2 regions of the Collimonas arenae genome follow, and region 2 is predicted to be linked to the other one. Evidence: predicted binding sites of a transcription regulator. Region 2 holds the regulator's gene; the other holds the start of a gene.

Region 1 (7,568 bases), 1.4 Mb from region 2:
TATCTGCCCAAGAAGATTGCACTTGATATTCAATGAATATGGCTCTTGCTTCGTGCAAACACCAATCATGCCAAGGTTTTACAGGGCCGGTAAAATGCATGAATACAACCGGTTCTGTTACTTTCAAATGCTTCTCGCCCTTACTGAGAAAATCCACCAGATGGTAGCGAAAATTCCATTTTTCTTCGATATATATTGTGTGCCCGTTGAGCACAATATTTAATGCGTCCTGATCTGCAAAAACCAACTCCTGCGTCGACAAAATCGTTAATGCCTTGTTTTGCGAATCGTTCGCTATCCAGTTGTCAACATTGATGTACATGACACCCGCATTGAAATATTCATGATGCGACAAATTCAATCTGGCAATTTGTGTCTTCGCCGTGGTTTCCATCTGATCATGAACCACTGCGGCTATATAGTCATCTATTTCTATAGAGGATAATCCATCAAGTTTTCCCATACACAAGATATCGGCATCCATATAAAGTACTTTACTGGCAATTCCCTGAAGCAAATTGGGAATCAGGAGCCGAACGAATGTACCTAGCGGATGCTGAGAAAAGCAGGGAAATTGCGAAAACTCGGCCAACACGCTGGTGTGGAGCATGTGGATATTGATGGTAGTGTTGTACTGGCTTTCCAATTCCGCCAAGCGGCGCCGACTGTCATCGGTAATAGAAAATGCAAAGACGTGGAACACGAACGTCATGCCAGGATTGTTTCTCAGCACGGAGGTCATGGCGACGCCCATGCCTCTGTAGTAATTGATGTCTACACCAAATGCAATATGCATAGGATGAGACGCGAGAATTACGCCGGAAACCGGATTATGGGATGAAGGGATGCCCAATTGTTGTCCTTGCTAGCCTATGTTATCGAATCCTCAAAGCCTAAGGACTGAGTCTTCCATGAAAATTAATAAAAAAGCCATTAAAACGAACCACTATCAAGCTTTTTAAAAATTAGCGAAGGATAGCAAATTTGAGTCCTGCATACCATTGAAACGCATGATAGTTTCAGTCTTAGACGAATGTACAGGCCTCTGGATTCAGTTGTTTTTGTTGTATTTGAGCCAGCCCGCTGTCGAGCGGTTCCCATATGTTACAAGCGTTACAAGTTGCTGCGTTGCAGAAAATGCCACAGCATTCCCAGCCACTCATGTAATGCATATTCACTGCGACGCATACCCTCCCCAGAAGGCATGAAACTCAGCAACGTCAGCCTGTCCCTACTAAAAAATACCGTCGGTGCGACCACCACTTCCAATCCGGTCTTCTCAAAAAGAATTTGAGCGCGAGACATATGTAAAGCATCTGTGACTAGTAAAATCCGGCCCACCCCTGCCCGCCTCAGAATTTCTGCAGAAAATAATGCATTCTGTTCGGTATTATCAGAGACATCTTCCAGCCACTTTACCGGCACAGAAAAATCTTCCCGCAAACTGTTTGCCATCATTTCAGCTTCTGATGACGGCCAGCCCTCGGGACTCCCGCCCGATACCAATATCGGCAAACCCGTTTGGCGATATATCTTTGCACCGTAACGCAAACGAGCCAGAGTCCAGTAATTCGGCTCATCGGCAGCGCCATACTCCGGCGCATTTCCCAAGCGGCCGCCGCCCAATATCACAATCGCCTGTGCATCATGCAGGCCTGCCGCAGACAAAACCGGGACCCGTTGCTCTAACGGCACCACCAGCAGCAACGCCCCTGCCTTGCTGCTCAATATCCCAAGCAACAATAGCGAAGCAACGCTCAGAGTGACACCCAAACGTGGATAAGCGCGACGCAAGAGGATCCCGGCAAAACAGGACAAGATAAGATTCGTGGGCATCAGCAAGAGCGTGCTGAGCACTTTGGTTGCGATCACGGCGATGTGCATGGGACAGAGAACTCGGAAGAGATTAAAGGCTGCAGCAATGCCATGGTTCGCGCGGTAGCGCCTCGATGCTGCCGCGCGAAACTGCTAGCCTGCTGGCCCATCGCTTGCCGTTGCTCCCGGCTCTGCAACAGATACAGCGCCTCATCTAGCATATTCTCGACATCGGTCACGCGACGCGCGGCGCCGGCCGCAATGGCCTGCTCGGTGATGGCGGAGAAGTTAAACGTATGGGGACCAATCAATACCGGTTTGCCTACGGCAAAGGCCTCGATCAGGTTTTGCCCTCCCATCGGCAACAGGCTACCGCCGATAAACGCAACATCGCAAACAGCGTAGTAGGCGAACATTTCGCCCATTGAATCGCCCACCAGTATTCTTGTTTCGGGCGGCACGGCGTCGCTGCCAAGTCCGGTGCGGCGCAACGACGACAATCCCTTCGCTGCCGCCAGCTGGGCAACTTCGTCAAAACGCTGCGGATGACGCGGTACGATTACTGTCAAAATATTCGACCATGCCGGATTCTGGCCGCGCCGGAACAAAGCTTCGAGTATCAAGTCTTCTTCGCCCTCGCGGGTGCTAGCGCACAACAATACCGGACGACTACCTATCTGCGCTCGTATCGCGGCACCCGCAGCCAACAAGGCCGGCGGCGGAGTGACATCGAATTTAACGCTACCGGTCACCTGCACATTGCGGCCGCCAAGCTGTCGTAAGCGGCCTGCATCTGCATCGGTCTGCGCGCCGACGCAGGACATCCCGCCGGCGGCTTCTGTCATCAGCGTGGAAAATCGCTTGCCGCGACGCAGGGAGCGCTCCGACAGTCGCGCATTCACCAGTGCGACCGGCACCTTGTAACGACCGCACTGCGCGATCAGGTTCGGCCATACTTCCGTTTCCATCAATACGCACAGACTTGGCTTGAAGTGACGAAGGAAACGCCCGACCATCCAGCCGGTATCGTAAGGAAGAAAGGATTGCACCACGCGGGGAAATTTGCCGAACAGAGAATGCCCGGTCGCGCGGCCTGTTGCGGTCATGTGCGTCAACAGGATGGTATAGTCCGGATAAGCATCAAGCATAGCGGCTATCAAAGGCTCGGCGGCGCGTGTTTCGCCAACGGAAACGGCATGCACCCACAGGAATTTGCTTGTCGCCAGATGCTGCGCCATGGGAGGATAAAACCCGATGCGCTCCGCCACATGCTGGCGGTAACCTGGCTCCTTGCCGCCGCGCCGCCACAAGCGCAGCAATACCATCGGCATCGCCAGCCACCATACCGCCGAGTACAGCAAACGAATGCGCCAGGCCCGCCCTGCATCAAAACCCGATGCAGCCTTCATTCCGTGAGCACGCGGCCAGTCAGGCGGCGCAGGATCGCCAGCGGGCTGGCGCCTGGGTCGTACTGCTTCGCAGCTGGCAAATGCAAGGTCTGTTCCATCATGTACTGGCCGGCCATCACCGCATGCGGTGTCTGGTCGGAAAAACACACCCACACCGATCCGGCGGCAAATGGCTGGGTTACTTGCGGACCGTTTTTCTGGTACTCAAGATCGGACTTCATGGCGTCGTGCAGTTGCAACATCAGATGATCGTATTCGCTACGCAGCGACTTCGTGATGTGTAAGGCGTTCATGGCCTTTGCCTGCCAGCGCGAATAGGCTTTGACGCGCGGCAGGAACCGTTGCGCGACATCTTCGAACGGCTCACCGACACGCCAGACGCGCGGCACGCCGTCTGGGTTAACGTTGGCAAACACGCGCAAGATCCGCTCACCGTAATTCGGGCGTGACGGGAAAGAATCGACATGCAGGCGGCGGTCATCGGCCCGCCACGACTGGGCACGGGTTTCCACTTGCATCGGCCTGTAGCTGGTGGGGGCCATGCGCAATTCGCTACGGGTGTCGGCATACGCTGGCAACAGGGAATAGATCAACTGCTGGGCCTGGCTGCGAAAACGTCCGATCATCTTGGCCAAGGCGATCTGGTCAGCCGCATTACCAAGCGCGCCCTTCAGCTTGCCGTTCGCGTCGAGACTGATGTTGCGGCTTTTGGGATCCCGGATCTCCGGTGTCAGGAAACGCTGCTCATCGGCAGTGAATGCAAAACTCAGATGTGGGAAATACAGGACTTTTCCGGCTTCAAGCGCGGAAATCCAGGCCGAGTTTGGCGTGTTGATCTGCCAGTCGGCAATATCGATTTCGAGAATTTGTTGTTCCATGGCCGTATTATGCCGCGTTGCAATGACGACGTGAACCACGGCATCTGTCCACCTTGTTGATATTTATCAAACAATCAATAAAAAGCATGTTTTTCCAGCCTGCGCAGGACGAAACTGCCGTAACAGCCGGGGGGGTGCAACATTTCCTTCTGTTGGCAAACAATAATCCATCCTATAATAAAAACGCATGTTCAGAACACTGTTTGGCATTAATGCGCAAAGAGAGGTCTACCCATGGTTCACATGTCCCGGCGCCAGTTCCTTAAAACGACTGGCGCAACCCTGGCAGGTTCAAGCTTGGCGCTGATGGGATTTTCTCCCGCCCCTGCGCTGGCCGAAGTACGCAGCTACAAGCTGACGCGCACGGTCGAAACCCGTAATACTTGCCCCTATTGCTCCGTCAGTTGCGGAATCCTGATGTACAGCCTCGGTGACGGCGCCAAGAATGCCAAAGCCAGCATCATCCATATCGAAGGCGACCCCGACCACCCGGTCAATCGTGGCACGCTCTGCCCGAAAGGCGCTTCCCTGCTGGATTTCGTACACAGTCCCAGTCGGCTGCAGTTCCCGGAATACCGGGCGCCGGGCTCCAAAGAGTGGAAACGCATGTCGTGGGACGATGCGTTAAGCCGTATCGCTACCCTGATGAAACAGGACCGGGACGCCAACTTCATCGAAAAGACGCCGGAGGGACTAACCGTCAACCGCTGGCTAACCACAGGCATGCTGGCGGCGTCGGCCAGCAGCAATGAAGTCGGCTATCTGACCCATAAAACCATGCGCAGCCTCGGGCTGCTGGCGTTCGACAACCAGGCGCGTGTCTGACACGGTCCGACGGTGGCAGGTCTTGCCCCGACGTTTGGCCGTGGAGCGATGACGAATCATTGGGTCGACATCAAGAATGCGGACGTTGTCCTTATCATGGGCGGCAATGCAGCCGAGGCCCATCCGTGCGGCTTCAAATGGGTGACCGAAGCCAAGGCGCATAACAAGGCAAAGCTGATTGTGGTCGATCCGCGTTTTACGCGCTCGGCCTCGGTGGCGGATTTCTATGCGCCTATCAGGACCGGCACTGACATTATTTTCCTCGGCGGAGTGATTCGTTACTTGCTGGAGAAAGATCAGATCCAGCACGAGTACGTCAAGAATTACACCGATTTCAGCTTCCTCGTGCGCGAAGACTATGCCTTCGACGATGGCATTTTCTCTGGCTACAACGCCGACAAGCGCAACTACACCAAGACAACCTGGGACTACGAGGTGGGCGAAGACGGTTTTGTAAAGACCGATCCGAGCCTGACCCATCCGCGCTGCGTCTTTAACATGATGAAACAACACTACGAGCGCTACACGCCGGAGATGGTGGAAAGCGTCTGCGGCACGCCCAAGGAAAAATTCCTTAAAGTGTGCGAAATGCTGGCCTCGACGGCATCGCCGACCCGCGCAGGTACGATCTTGTATGCACTCGGCTGGACCCAACACTCGATCGGCTCGCAGATCATCCGCACCGGCGCCATGGTGCAGCTGTTGCTGGGGAATATCGGGATCGCCGGCGGCGGCATGAACGCCCTGCGCGGTCACTCGAATATCCAGGGACTCACCGATCTGGGCTTGATGACCAACCTGCTGCCAGGCTACATGACCCTGCCCTCCGAATCCGAGCAGGATTTCGGCAAATATATCGCCGCCCGCGCCAGCAAGCCGCTACGTCCCAACCAGCTCAGCTATTGGCAGAACTACGGAAAATTCCATGTCAGCCTGATGAAATCCTGGTGGGGCGACGCCGCCACCGCAGACAACAACTGGGCCTACGACTACCTGCCCAAGCTCGACAAGCCCTATGACATGCTGCAAATATTTGAGCTGATGAAACAGGGCAAGGTCAACGGTTATATCGCACAGGGCTTCAATCCGCTAGCGGCTGCGCCCGACAAGGGCAAGATCGGCGCCAGCCTGGCCAAGCTGAAGTTCCTGGTGGTGATGGATCCACTCGCGACCGAGACTTCCGAATTCTGGAAGAATCACGGCGCGTTCAACGACGTCGATTCGAGCCAGATACAAACCGAGGTATTCCGGCTACCGACCACCTGCTTTGCCGAAGAAGAAGGTTCGCTGACGAATTCCGGCCGCTGGCTGCAATGGCACTGGAAAGGCGCGGAACCTCCGGGCGAAGCGCGCAGCGACCTGGAAATCATGTCGACCCTGTTCCTGAAGATGCGCAAGATGTATGTAACGGACGGCGGCAAATATCCCGACCCTATCGTCAAGCTGTCCTGGCCCTATGCCGATCCAGAAAGCCCGACGGCCGTGGAACTGGCCAGGGAATACAATGGCCGCGCCCTGAGCGACCTGGCCGATCCGAAAGACGCCAGCAAGATCACTCGCAAGAAAAACGAACAGCTGGCCGGCTTTGCCGAACTACGCGACGACGGCAGCACGGCTTGCGGTTGCTGGATCTTCAGCGGCTGCTGGACTGAAGCAGGCAACCAGATGGCGAGACGCGACAATTCGGACCCTACCGGCATCGGCCAAACGCTCAACTGGTCCTGGGCGTGGCCGGCCAACCGCCGCGTCCTGTATAACCGCGCTTCCTGCGATGTGAATGGCAAGCCGTTCGACGCCAAGCGCAAGCTGATCGGCTGGAACGGCGACAAGTGGGGTGGCGTCGACGTCCCCGATTTCAAGGTAGACGAAAACCCTGCCGGCGGCATGGGGCCGTTCATCATGAATCCGGAAGGCGTGGCGCGTTTCTTCGCCCGCGCCGGCATGGCCGAAGGCCCGTTCCCTGTGCACTACGAACCGTTCGAAACGCCGGTCGGTTATAACCCGCTGTTCCCGAAGAATGCAAGCGCAACCAGCAATCCTGGCGCTCGCGTGTTCCCTGACGACCGCGCCATGTTCGGCAAGGTTGACGCCTTCCCGCACGTCGGCACTACTTACCGCCTCACCGAGCATTTCCATTACTGGACCAAGCATGCGCGTCTCAACGCCATTCTCCAGCCGGAGCAGTTCGTTGAAATCGGCGAGGATCTGGCGAAGGAAGTCGGCGTAGTGGCCGGTGAGCGGGTCAAGGTTAGCTCCAAGCGCGGCTATATCGTTGCCGTGGCGGTGGTGACCAAGCGCATCAAGAAAATGACGATTGAAGGAAAACCTGTGCATCACGTCGGCATCCCTATCCACTGGGGCTTCAAGGGCCTGACCAAACCGGGCTATCTCGCCAACACGCTGACGCCGGGCGTGGGAGATGGCAATTCGCAGACGCCGGAATTCAAGTCGTTCCTGGTCAAAGTCGAGAAGACATAGGAGAAACCATGGCTCTGCAATCGCTCGATGTCAAACGCGTCTCTGCCACCACCACGCCGCCGCCCGGCGCGCGTGAACCGGTCACCGGCACTGTCGCCAAACTGATCGACGTCACCAAATGCATAGGCTGCAAAGCCTGCCAGACCGCCTGCATGGAATGGAA
Region 2 (7,568 bases):
ATGTCATCGCCGGCGCATCGCTACAGCCTGCCGCCGGCGTTCGCCAGGGTGGCGCCATGTTTCAGGTACAACGCGACGGCCACAGCGCCTACTTGTTCGGCACCATCCATGTCGGTAAAGCCGATTTTTATCCCTTGGATGCAAAAATATTGCAAGCAATACAACAATCGTCCTGTATCGCACTGGAAATCGATCCGAACAATAATCAGGCCATGGTTCCGCTGATAAAAAAGTACGGCATCTATCCGGATGGTAAATCGCACCAGAAGGATTTGCCGCCAAAGCTGCAAAAAGAGCTCGCCGCCCTGCTGGAAAAGTACGGCATGGCGCCGGACCAGGTCGCCAGCCTGAAACCCTGGCTGATAGCGACCATGCTCGGCATCAATGAATACAGCAGCCAGGGTTATCTGTCGCAATATGGCGTCGACACCACCTTGGCCAATCTTGCAAAAAAAAGCAACAAACGCCTGGTCGAACTTGAGACCGCCGACGCACAGCTATCGCTGCTTGGGAGCTTGTCGTACACCGAGCAAGTTCAGTTTCTGCAAGACAGCATCGATGAAATCCAGGATCCAGCCAAAGCGCAGCGCTCGCTCGAACTGGTCAATTTGTGGCGCAGCGGCGATGTCGACGGCTTGGCCGCAATGCTGGCGGAAATGAATTCCGAGGACACATTTGCCAGTAAATTCATGCAACGTTCCCTGCTCGACGGCAGGAATCCGGGGCTGGCGGACGGCATCGCCAAGCTGGCCAACTCGACCAACGCCCCCTTCGTCGCTATCGGCATGTTGCATCTGGTCGGACCGAACAGCGTGCTGGCGATATTGCAACAGCGTGGTTATACGGTGACACGGGTTTACTAACATCTGGCCCACTTCCCATTTCTCAGACTGCTGCCATTTCCGTGTTCTGCGAATTGATTTGATTTACATCAAATCAATTCGCAGCGTTTCCTTTTACAGTGAAGGTCAACATAGATCTCTCACCAAAAACGGGAATAGGAAATGAAAAAAGCGGTATGCATATCAACGCTTTCAGCACTGGCGCTGGTCTTGGCCGGCAACAGTATGGCGCAAGAAAGTCCTTGGCAAATACGGCTGCGCGCCGATTACCTGAAACCGGCGAACAAGTCCGATCCGATCGGCGGCGTTGGCGCCTCCGACCGTTTGCAGGTCAACAACAAGACCATCCCTGAAATCGACATTTCCTATTTCTTTACGTCCAATTGGGTAGCGGAACTGGTCTTGACCTATCCGCAAAAACAGAATGTTTCGCTGGACGGAAAGAATATCGGCAGTTTCAAGCATTTACCGCCAACGCTGACCTTGCAATACCACTTCCTGCCGCAAGCGCAGTTCAGCCCCTATCTCGGCGCCGGCGTGAGCTACACCCGCATTTCGAACGTCGATCTGCTCAATGGCGCAGGTTCGCTGGACAACAGCAGCTGGGGCCTGGCACTGCAAGCCGGGCTCGACTATAAGCTGGACAAAAACTGGTTACTCAACCTGGATGTGAAAAAACTGCAGATCCGTAGCGACGTCTATGCCGGCGGCGAAAAAATCAGTCGCGTGCAGATCGATCCCTGGCTGATCGGCATGGGTGTCGGTTACCGCTTCTAGACCGGCCGCGCAATCGCGCTCTCCGGAAATCGATGTCTCGTCAGTCTTTCCCCGGACTGTTGCGCGCCAGGTATAAAACTGCCTGGCGCGCTTTTTTGCCATTGTCTATATGACCCCGGATGGCAGCACGGATAATCTCGACAATCTTTGATCGAGATCAAAGCCGCACCGGCGCAATTTTCCTAAGATCAGACGGCGTCATTTCCATATCAAAGGTTTGCCACATGCATTTCTCCCACTTGCCCGAACCGGTATCACCGTCGGCAGCCATGCCGCATCGCAAAGTGATCCGCTCCTGGCTGCTGCCGGTCGCGCAACGTAATACCGGCCGTGCGCTGGCATTGGTGCTGCTCGATCTGTGCTTGTTCGCGCTGGCGATCACCGCCACGGTCTGGCTGCAAAATACCGCCATAAAATTGCTGTTCGGCGCAATCGCCGGCTTCATCATCGGCCGTCTGTTCATCCTCGGCCATGATGCCTGCCATCAAAGCTTTACGCCGCACCGACGCCTCAATCGCTGGCTCGGCCGCCTGGTGTTCCTTCCCTCGCTGACGCTTTACAGTCTGTGGGATGTGGGCCATAACATGGTGCATCACGGCTATACCAATCTGAAAGGCTTTGATTTTGTCTGGCACCCGCTGTCGCTGGACGAGTTCCAGGCCCTGCCGCGCTGGCGTCAGTGGCTGGAGCGCGTCTACCGTAGCGGCTGGGCGCCGTGGCTGTATTACCTGGTTGAAATGTGGTGGCAGCGCATGTATTTTCCGAACCGCCGCACCATGCCGACCCGGCGTCCGGTATTTGTCTGGGACGGCGTCCTGGTGACGATGGCGGCGCTGGTCTGGATTAGCCTGCTGGTTATCGCCGCGCTGGCCACCGCGCAATCGATCTGGCTGACGTTAGCGGCTGGCTTTGTGTTGCCGTTCCTGTTCTGGAATGCAATGATCGGTTTTGTCGTCTACGTGCATCACACCCACACCGGCATCGCCTGGTACGATCAAAAAATCAAATGGGCGGCGTCGCAACCGTTTGTCTCGACTACCGTGCACCTGACCTTCCGCTATCGCATCGGCGCGCTATTGCATCACATCATGGAACACACCGCGCATCATGTCGATATGAGCATCCCGCTGTATCGCCTGCAGGAAGCACAGCAGATTCTTGAAACCATGCTGCCCATGCGCATCGTGATCCAGAAATTTTCATGGCGCTGGTATTTCGATACGGCGCGGCGTTGCAAGCTGTATGATTTCCGGCGCCAATGCTGGACCAATTTTTCCGGCCTGCCGACCAGCGCGGCTGCCGTCGTCAGCTGATCTTGGCCCATTCGTGCCCAACTTGTGATCAATTCGCAACGAGGTTTCGGCCGCTGTGCAACCGGCGGCGGTAAAATGGCGTGTCTTGGCAACATACAAAGCCACGCTTTCCATCGGATCCTGTCATGAATCACGCTCCCCTCCACGCAGCGCCGCTGCTGGACATCAGGGCCCTGCGCTCCAGCTGTTCGTCTTGCAGCATGCACCAGCTATGCCTGCCGATGGGGCTGGATGAGTCCGAGATGCAGCGCCTGGACGGCATTATCGGCCGCCGCCGCATCGCGCGCGATGAAACCTTGTATCGTATCGGCGACAAATTCAGCGCTTTGTATGCGGTACGGGTGGGCCAGTTCAAAACCTCACAAGCCAATCCCGACGGCGCCCAGCAAATCACCGGCTTCCAGATGAGCGGCGAATTGCTCGGCATGGATGCGATCAGCACCGATACCCATCAATGCGATGCGATGGCATTGGAAGATAGCGAAATCTGTGAAATTCCATTCGTGCGGCTCGAAGAACTGTTCGGCGACATCCCTACTTTGCTGCGGCACTTCCATCGCATCATGAGCAAGGAAATCACACGCGAACAAAGCGTCATTCTGCTGCTTGGGAACATGCGCGCCGAACAGCGCTTTGCCGCGTTCCTGGTCAACCTGTCGTCGCGCTACGCGGCGCGCGGCTATTCTTCGACCAGTTTCCAGCTGCGCATGACGCGCGAAGATATCGGCAACTATCTTGGCCTGACGATTGAAAGCATCAGTCGCCTGCTGTCCAAACTCAAGAAAGACGGGATGCTGAAAGTCAGCAACCGGGAAATCGAACTTGTCGACTTGCCGGCGTTGAAAAGACTGGCGACCGGCGGCGAGACCTGCGCCTGACCGTCTGCTATCAGCGTCAGACTGGCATCAGATGGTTTTCGAGTACCGCAAAGGCTCTTTCGCAGTACCCAGGTAACGGTCGAACACCATGCAAATATTCCGGATCAGCAAGCGCCCTTTCATCGTGACGCTGATCCAGTCGTCTTCCAGCAATAGCAAACCATCCGTTTCCAGCAATTTCAGCTGCGCCAGCTCTTTCGCAAAATAGGCGGCAAACTTGACAGGATGGGCCATCTCGATCGATGCCAGCGACAATTCGAAATGGCACATCAGACGCTGGATGATCAGCCGCCGCAACAAGTCATCCATGCTCAGTTTGATGCCGCGCGCAATCGGCAGTTGTTGCTGGTCGAGCCGCTGATAGTAGGCTTCCAGCGTCTTTTCATTCTGGCTGTAGCTAGCGCCGACCGCACTGATCGCCGATACGCCGCATGACACCAGGTCCGCCTCGGCATGCGTCGAATAACCTTGGAAGTTGCGGTGCAGGCGTCCCTGCCGTTGTGCGATCGCCAGGTCGTCCTCCGGCCTGGCGAAATGATCCATGCCGATGTATATATAGCCGGCCTCGGTCAGGCGCCGGATGCACAGGAACAGCATGTCGATCTTGCTGGCCGGCGTCGGCAGATCGTCGCCGGCAATCCGCCGTTGCGGCTTGAACAAGTGCGGCATGTGAGCATAGTTGTAGATGGCGATGCGGTCCGGCGCAGCGGCAATCACTTTGTCCAGTGTTTGCGCAATCGACGTCAGGCTCTGCTTAGGCAAGCCATAGATCAGATCAATGCTGATCGAGCGGAAGCCGGCAAAGCGCGCGGCATCGATGATGCGCAGCGTGTCCTCCTCCGCCTGGATACGGTTCACCGCCTTCTGCACTGCGTGGTCGAAATCCTGCACGCCCAGGCTGAGCCGGTTGAAGCCTTGGCGGCGCAGCGTGACGATGCGCTTCGGCGTGACCGTGCGCGGATCGACTTCTATCGAATATTCGCCCAGTTGATCCGGCGCAAACTGGAAATGCTGGTGCAGATGCGCCGTCAAATCGCTCATTTGGCGATCGCTTAGATAGGTCGGCGTGCCGCCGCCGAAATGCAGCTGCTCAACCCTGTTCATCCCTTGAAACAGAGCCGCCTGCATGGCAATCTCGCGCTTCAGGTAAGTCAGGTAATGCGCGGCCTTGCCCAGGTTTTTACTGATCACCTTGTTGCAAGCGCAGTAATAGCAAACCGTGTCGCAAAAGGGAATGTGCAGATACAGCGACAAGGCATGCCGCGCACCCATCGCCCGCCGGCCGGCAACCGCCTGCTCATAGGCTTCGGCGCCGAATACATCGGAAAACCTGTCTGCCGTCGGATAGGAGGTATAGCGCGGTCCGAGCTGATTTAATTTTCTTAGCAAAGTCGGTTCGAACGCAAGCGCAGCCAGCGATGCAACCGCGGCGATCGGCTTTGGGGAAGTTAACATGGTCTGGCTCCGGCAATTGGCTATGTCTATCGCTACAGCCTAGCTGCCTGGAGCGGCCTGCGCTTTGACATAGATCAAGCCGGCGTGACTATGACCGCTACTGAGACGCGATAGTGCCTATAATTCGTTCTTGACCACAGTTGCCGTACGCCCTCTTCATGTCTCTCAGCCATCCCGTAAAAGTACCGCCGGAATTCGCCAATCGCTGGCAGGGACAAGCGCGCTTTGTCTTACTCGATAGCGACTTCGGCGATGGCGAACATTTTCTGGCGACCTGGCAAGCATGGCGCGATCATCCCCAACGTCCGCAACAGCTGCATTACCTGGCTCTGGTACCCGACATGACTGCGCTGCACGCGCTACAGCCCGTGCTGGAGCAAAGGCCGCACTGGCAAGCGCTGTCTGCTGAATTGTGCGCCGTATGGCCACCCGCGGTGCCGGGCTTTCACCGGATTTTTTTGCAAAACGGCCAGCTGGTGCTGACGCTGATGTTCGGCGACAGCGCCGCTTGCCTGCGCCAGATCGTGGCAAACATAGATGCATTCCATTTGCGTGGCCGGAGTTGGCAGAACTGGTCACTGCCTCTGCTTGGCACACTGGGAAGATTAGCTGCCAGACAAGCCACCCTCAGCATTTCGACCCCCGACATGGCGCAGATGGAAGCGCAGCGCGCAACGCTCATGCAGGCCGGATTTATTTTTGATGAAAATGCCTTGCGCGCCAGTTTTACACCGCGTTTTACACCCCGGTCGCACATGGCGGACGCGCCCGCCATCGTTGAGCGCCACGCCATTGTGATTGGCGCCGGGCTGGCCGGCAGCGCCGCCTGCCAGCGGCTGGTGCGGCGCGGCTGGACGGTCACGCTGATTGAGCGCCACACAGAAATAGCGCAAGAAGCTTCCGGCAACACGGCGGGTATTTTCATGCCCCTGCTGTCGCGCGACGACAACCCGAGTTCGCGCCTGAGCCGCAGCGCCTATCTGTTCGCCCGGCACGTCTGGCGCCAGCTTGGCGGTATCGGCGATGCGTTCACCGGCGCCGCCTGCGGCGTACTGCAAATCGCCCGCGATACCGAACATGCAAATGCCCAGCAACAGCTGGCAAATCATTGGCGTTATCCGGCCGACTTTGCCGAATGGCTGGATCAAGCCGCCGCAACGCGACTGGCCGGCAATCCGGTCAGCAACGGCGGCTGGCATTTCCCAGCCGCCGGCTGGGTGCAGCCGCGCAGTGTGTGCCAGGCGATGCTGGATGATTGCGGCGCTGGATTACAAATACTTTTCGGACGGCGTGTGACGGGGCTTGTACATGAACAGCAGCGTTGGGTAGCGCTTGACCAAAACGGCCAGGAAATTGCCCGCGCGCCGGTATTGATCCTGGCCAATGGCTGCGAGGCGCTCGACTTTCCGCAGGCAGAAGATTTACCGCTCGCCGCAATACGCGGACAGATCACCCATGTCGATGCCGATCTGGTCCCCGCTATCGCACCGGTGATTTGCGGCGAAGCCTATTTGACCCCTCCGTGCGATGGAGTCTGCAGCGTCGGCGCCTCCTACGACGAAGATGCCGATCCGGCATTGCGGCATGACAGCCAGGCCGACAATCTGACACGCCTGGAAAATATCCTCCCTGGCTGGCTAAGTAGCGAATTGCCGCTGGCAGGACGTGTTGGTTTTCGTTGCGTGGCCGGCGACCGCCTGCCCTTAATTGGGGGCTTGCCGGACAAGACAGGAAAATCCAGCGTGCGCGAAGCAAAACTGAAAGACCTGCCGCGCTTTCCAGGTCTGTACAGCTTGCTGGGATACGCTTCGCGTGGCCTGATCTGGGCACCACTGGCGGCAGAATTACTGGCTGCGCAACTCGATGGAGAGCCGCTACCGATTGAGGCCGATCTGGCCGCAGCGCTCGACCCGGGACGATTTTTACTAAAAAAACAACGTCACGAGGCTAAACCCGCCCATTAAAAAGGGCGCCCTGAGGCGCCCTTGCAATTATTTATCGATCCCAACGATATGGCCGCATTTGCCAATCGCCGCGTGGGCCTCTGACCCAGCTTGGGGGAACGTAACGATAACCCGGCCGTGCTCTGATCCAGGTGCCGCCGACCCATTCGTGACGACGGCCATTCCAGCGCCAGTATCCCGGCGCCCAGACGAAGCCGCGGCGCGGAACCGGCACCACTTCATAGCGTGGTGGTGGCGGCTGGCCGATCTGGACGCCTACATAAGCCTGCGCTTGGGCCTGGCTTACCGGCAATGCAAGTCCTGCACTAAGGGCCAAGGCGCTGACACATAAAATCGATT

The links. The regulator FNR, encoded in region 2, switches genes on or off when oxygen is low (the NO sensors DNR and NnrR bind a similar motif). The targets are predictions, from matches to a motif close to TTGATNNNNATCAA.
Region 1: the regulator FNR is predicted to act here: its motif matches at 4,159-4,172, upstream of LT85_RS04630 (Kdo hydroxylase family protein).

What each region holds. Positions count from the first base shown of each region.
Region 1 is NZ_CP009962.1:1,029,992-1,037,559, reverse strand. It holds gene LT85_RS04645 (glycosyltransferase family 8 protein) at 1-853, opposite strand, end outside; gene LT85_RS04640 (YdcF family protein) at 1,114-1,872, opposite strand; gene waaA (lipid IV(A) 3-deoxy-D-manno-octulosonic acid transferase) at 1,869-3,224, opposite strand; gene LT85_RS04630 (Kdo hydroxylase family protein) at 3,221-4,102, opposite strand; gene fdnG (formate dehydrogenase-N subunit alpha) at 4,337-7,405, shown strand; gene fdxH (formate dehydrogenase subunit beta) at 7,414-7,568, shown strand, end outside.
Region 2 is NZ_CP009962.1:5,185,899-5,193,466, forward strand. It holds gene LT85_RS22925 (TraB/GumN family protein) at 1-863, shown strand, start outside; gene LT85_RS22930 (OmpW/AlkL family protein) at 1,005-1,619, shown strand; gene LT85_RS22935 (fatty acid desaturase) at 1,844-2,932, shown strand; gene fnr (fumarate/nitrate reduction transcriptional regulator Fnr) at 3,058-3,810, shown strand; gene hemN (oxygen-independent coproporphyrinogen III oxidase) at 3,838-5,265, opposite strand; gene mnmC (FAD-dependent 5-carboxymethylaminomethyl-2-thiouridine(34) oxidoreductase MnmC) at 5,424-7,229, shown strand; gene LT85_RS22955 (YXWGXW repeat-containing protein) at 7,261-7,568, opposite strand, start outside.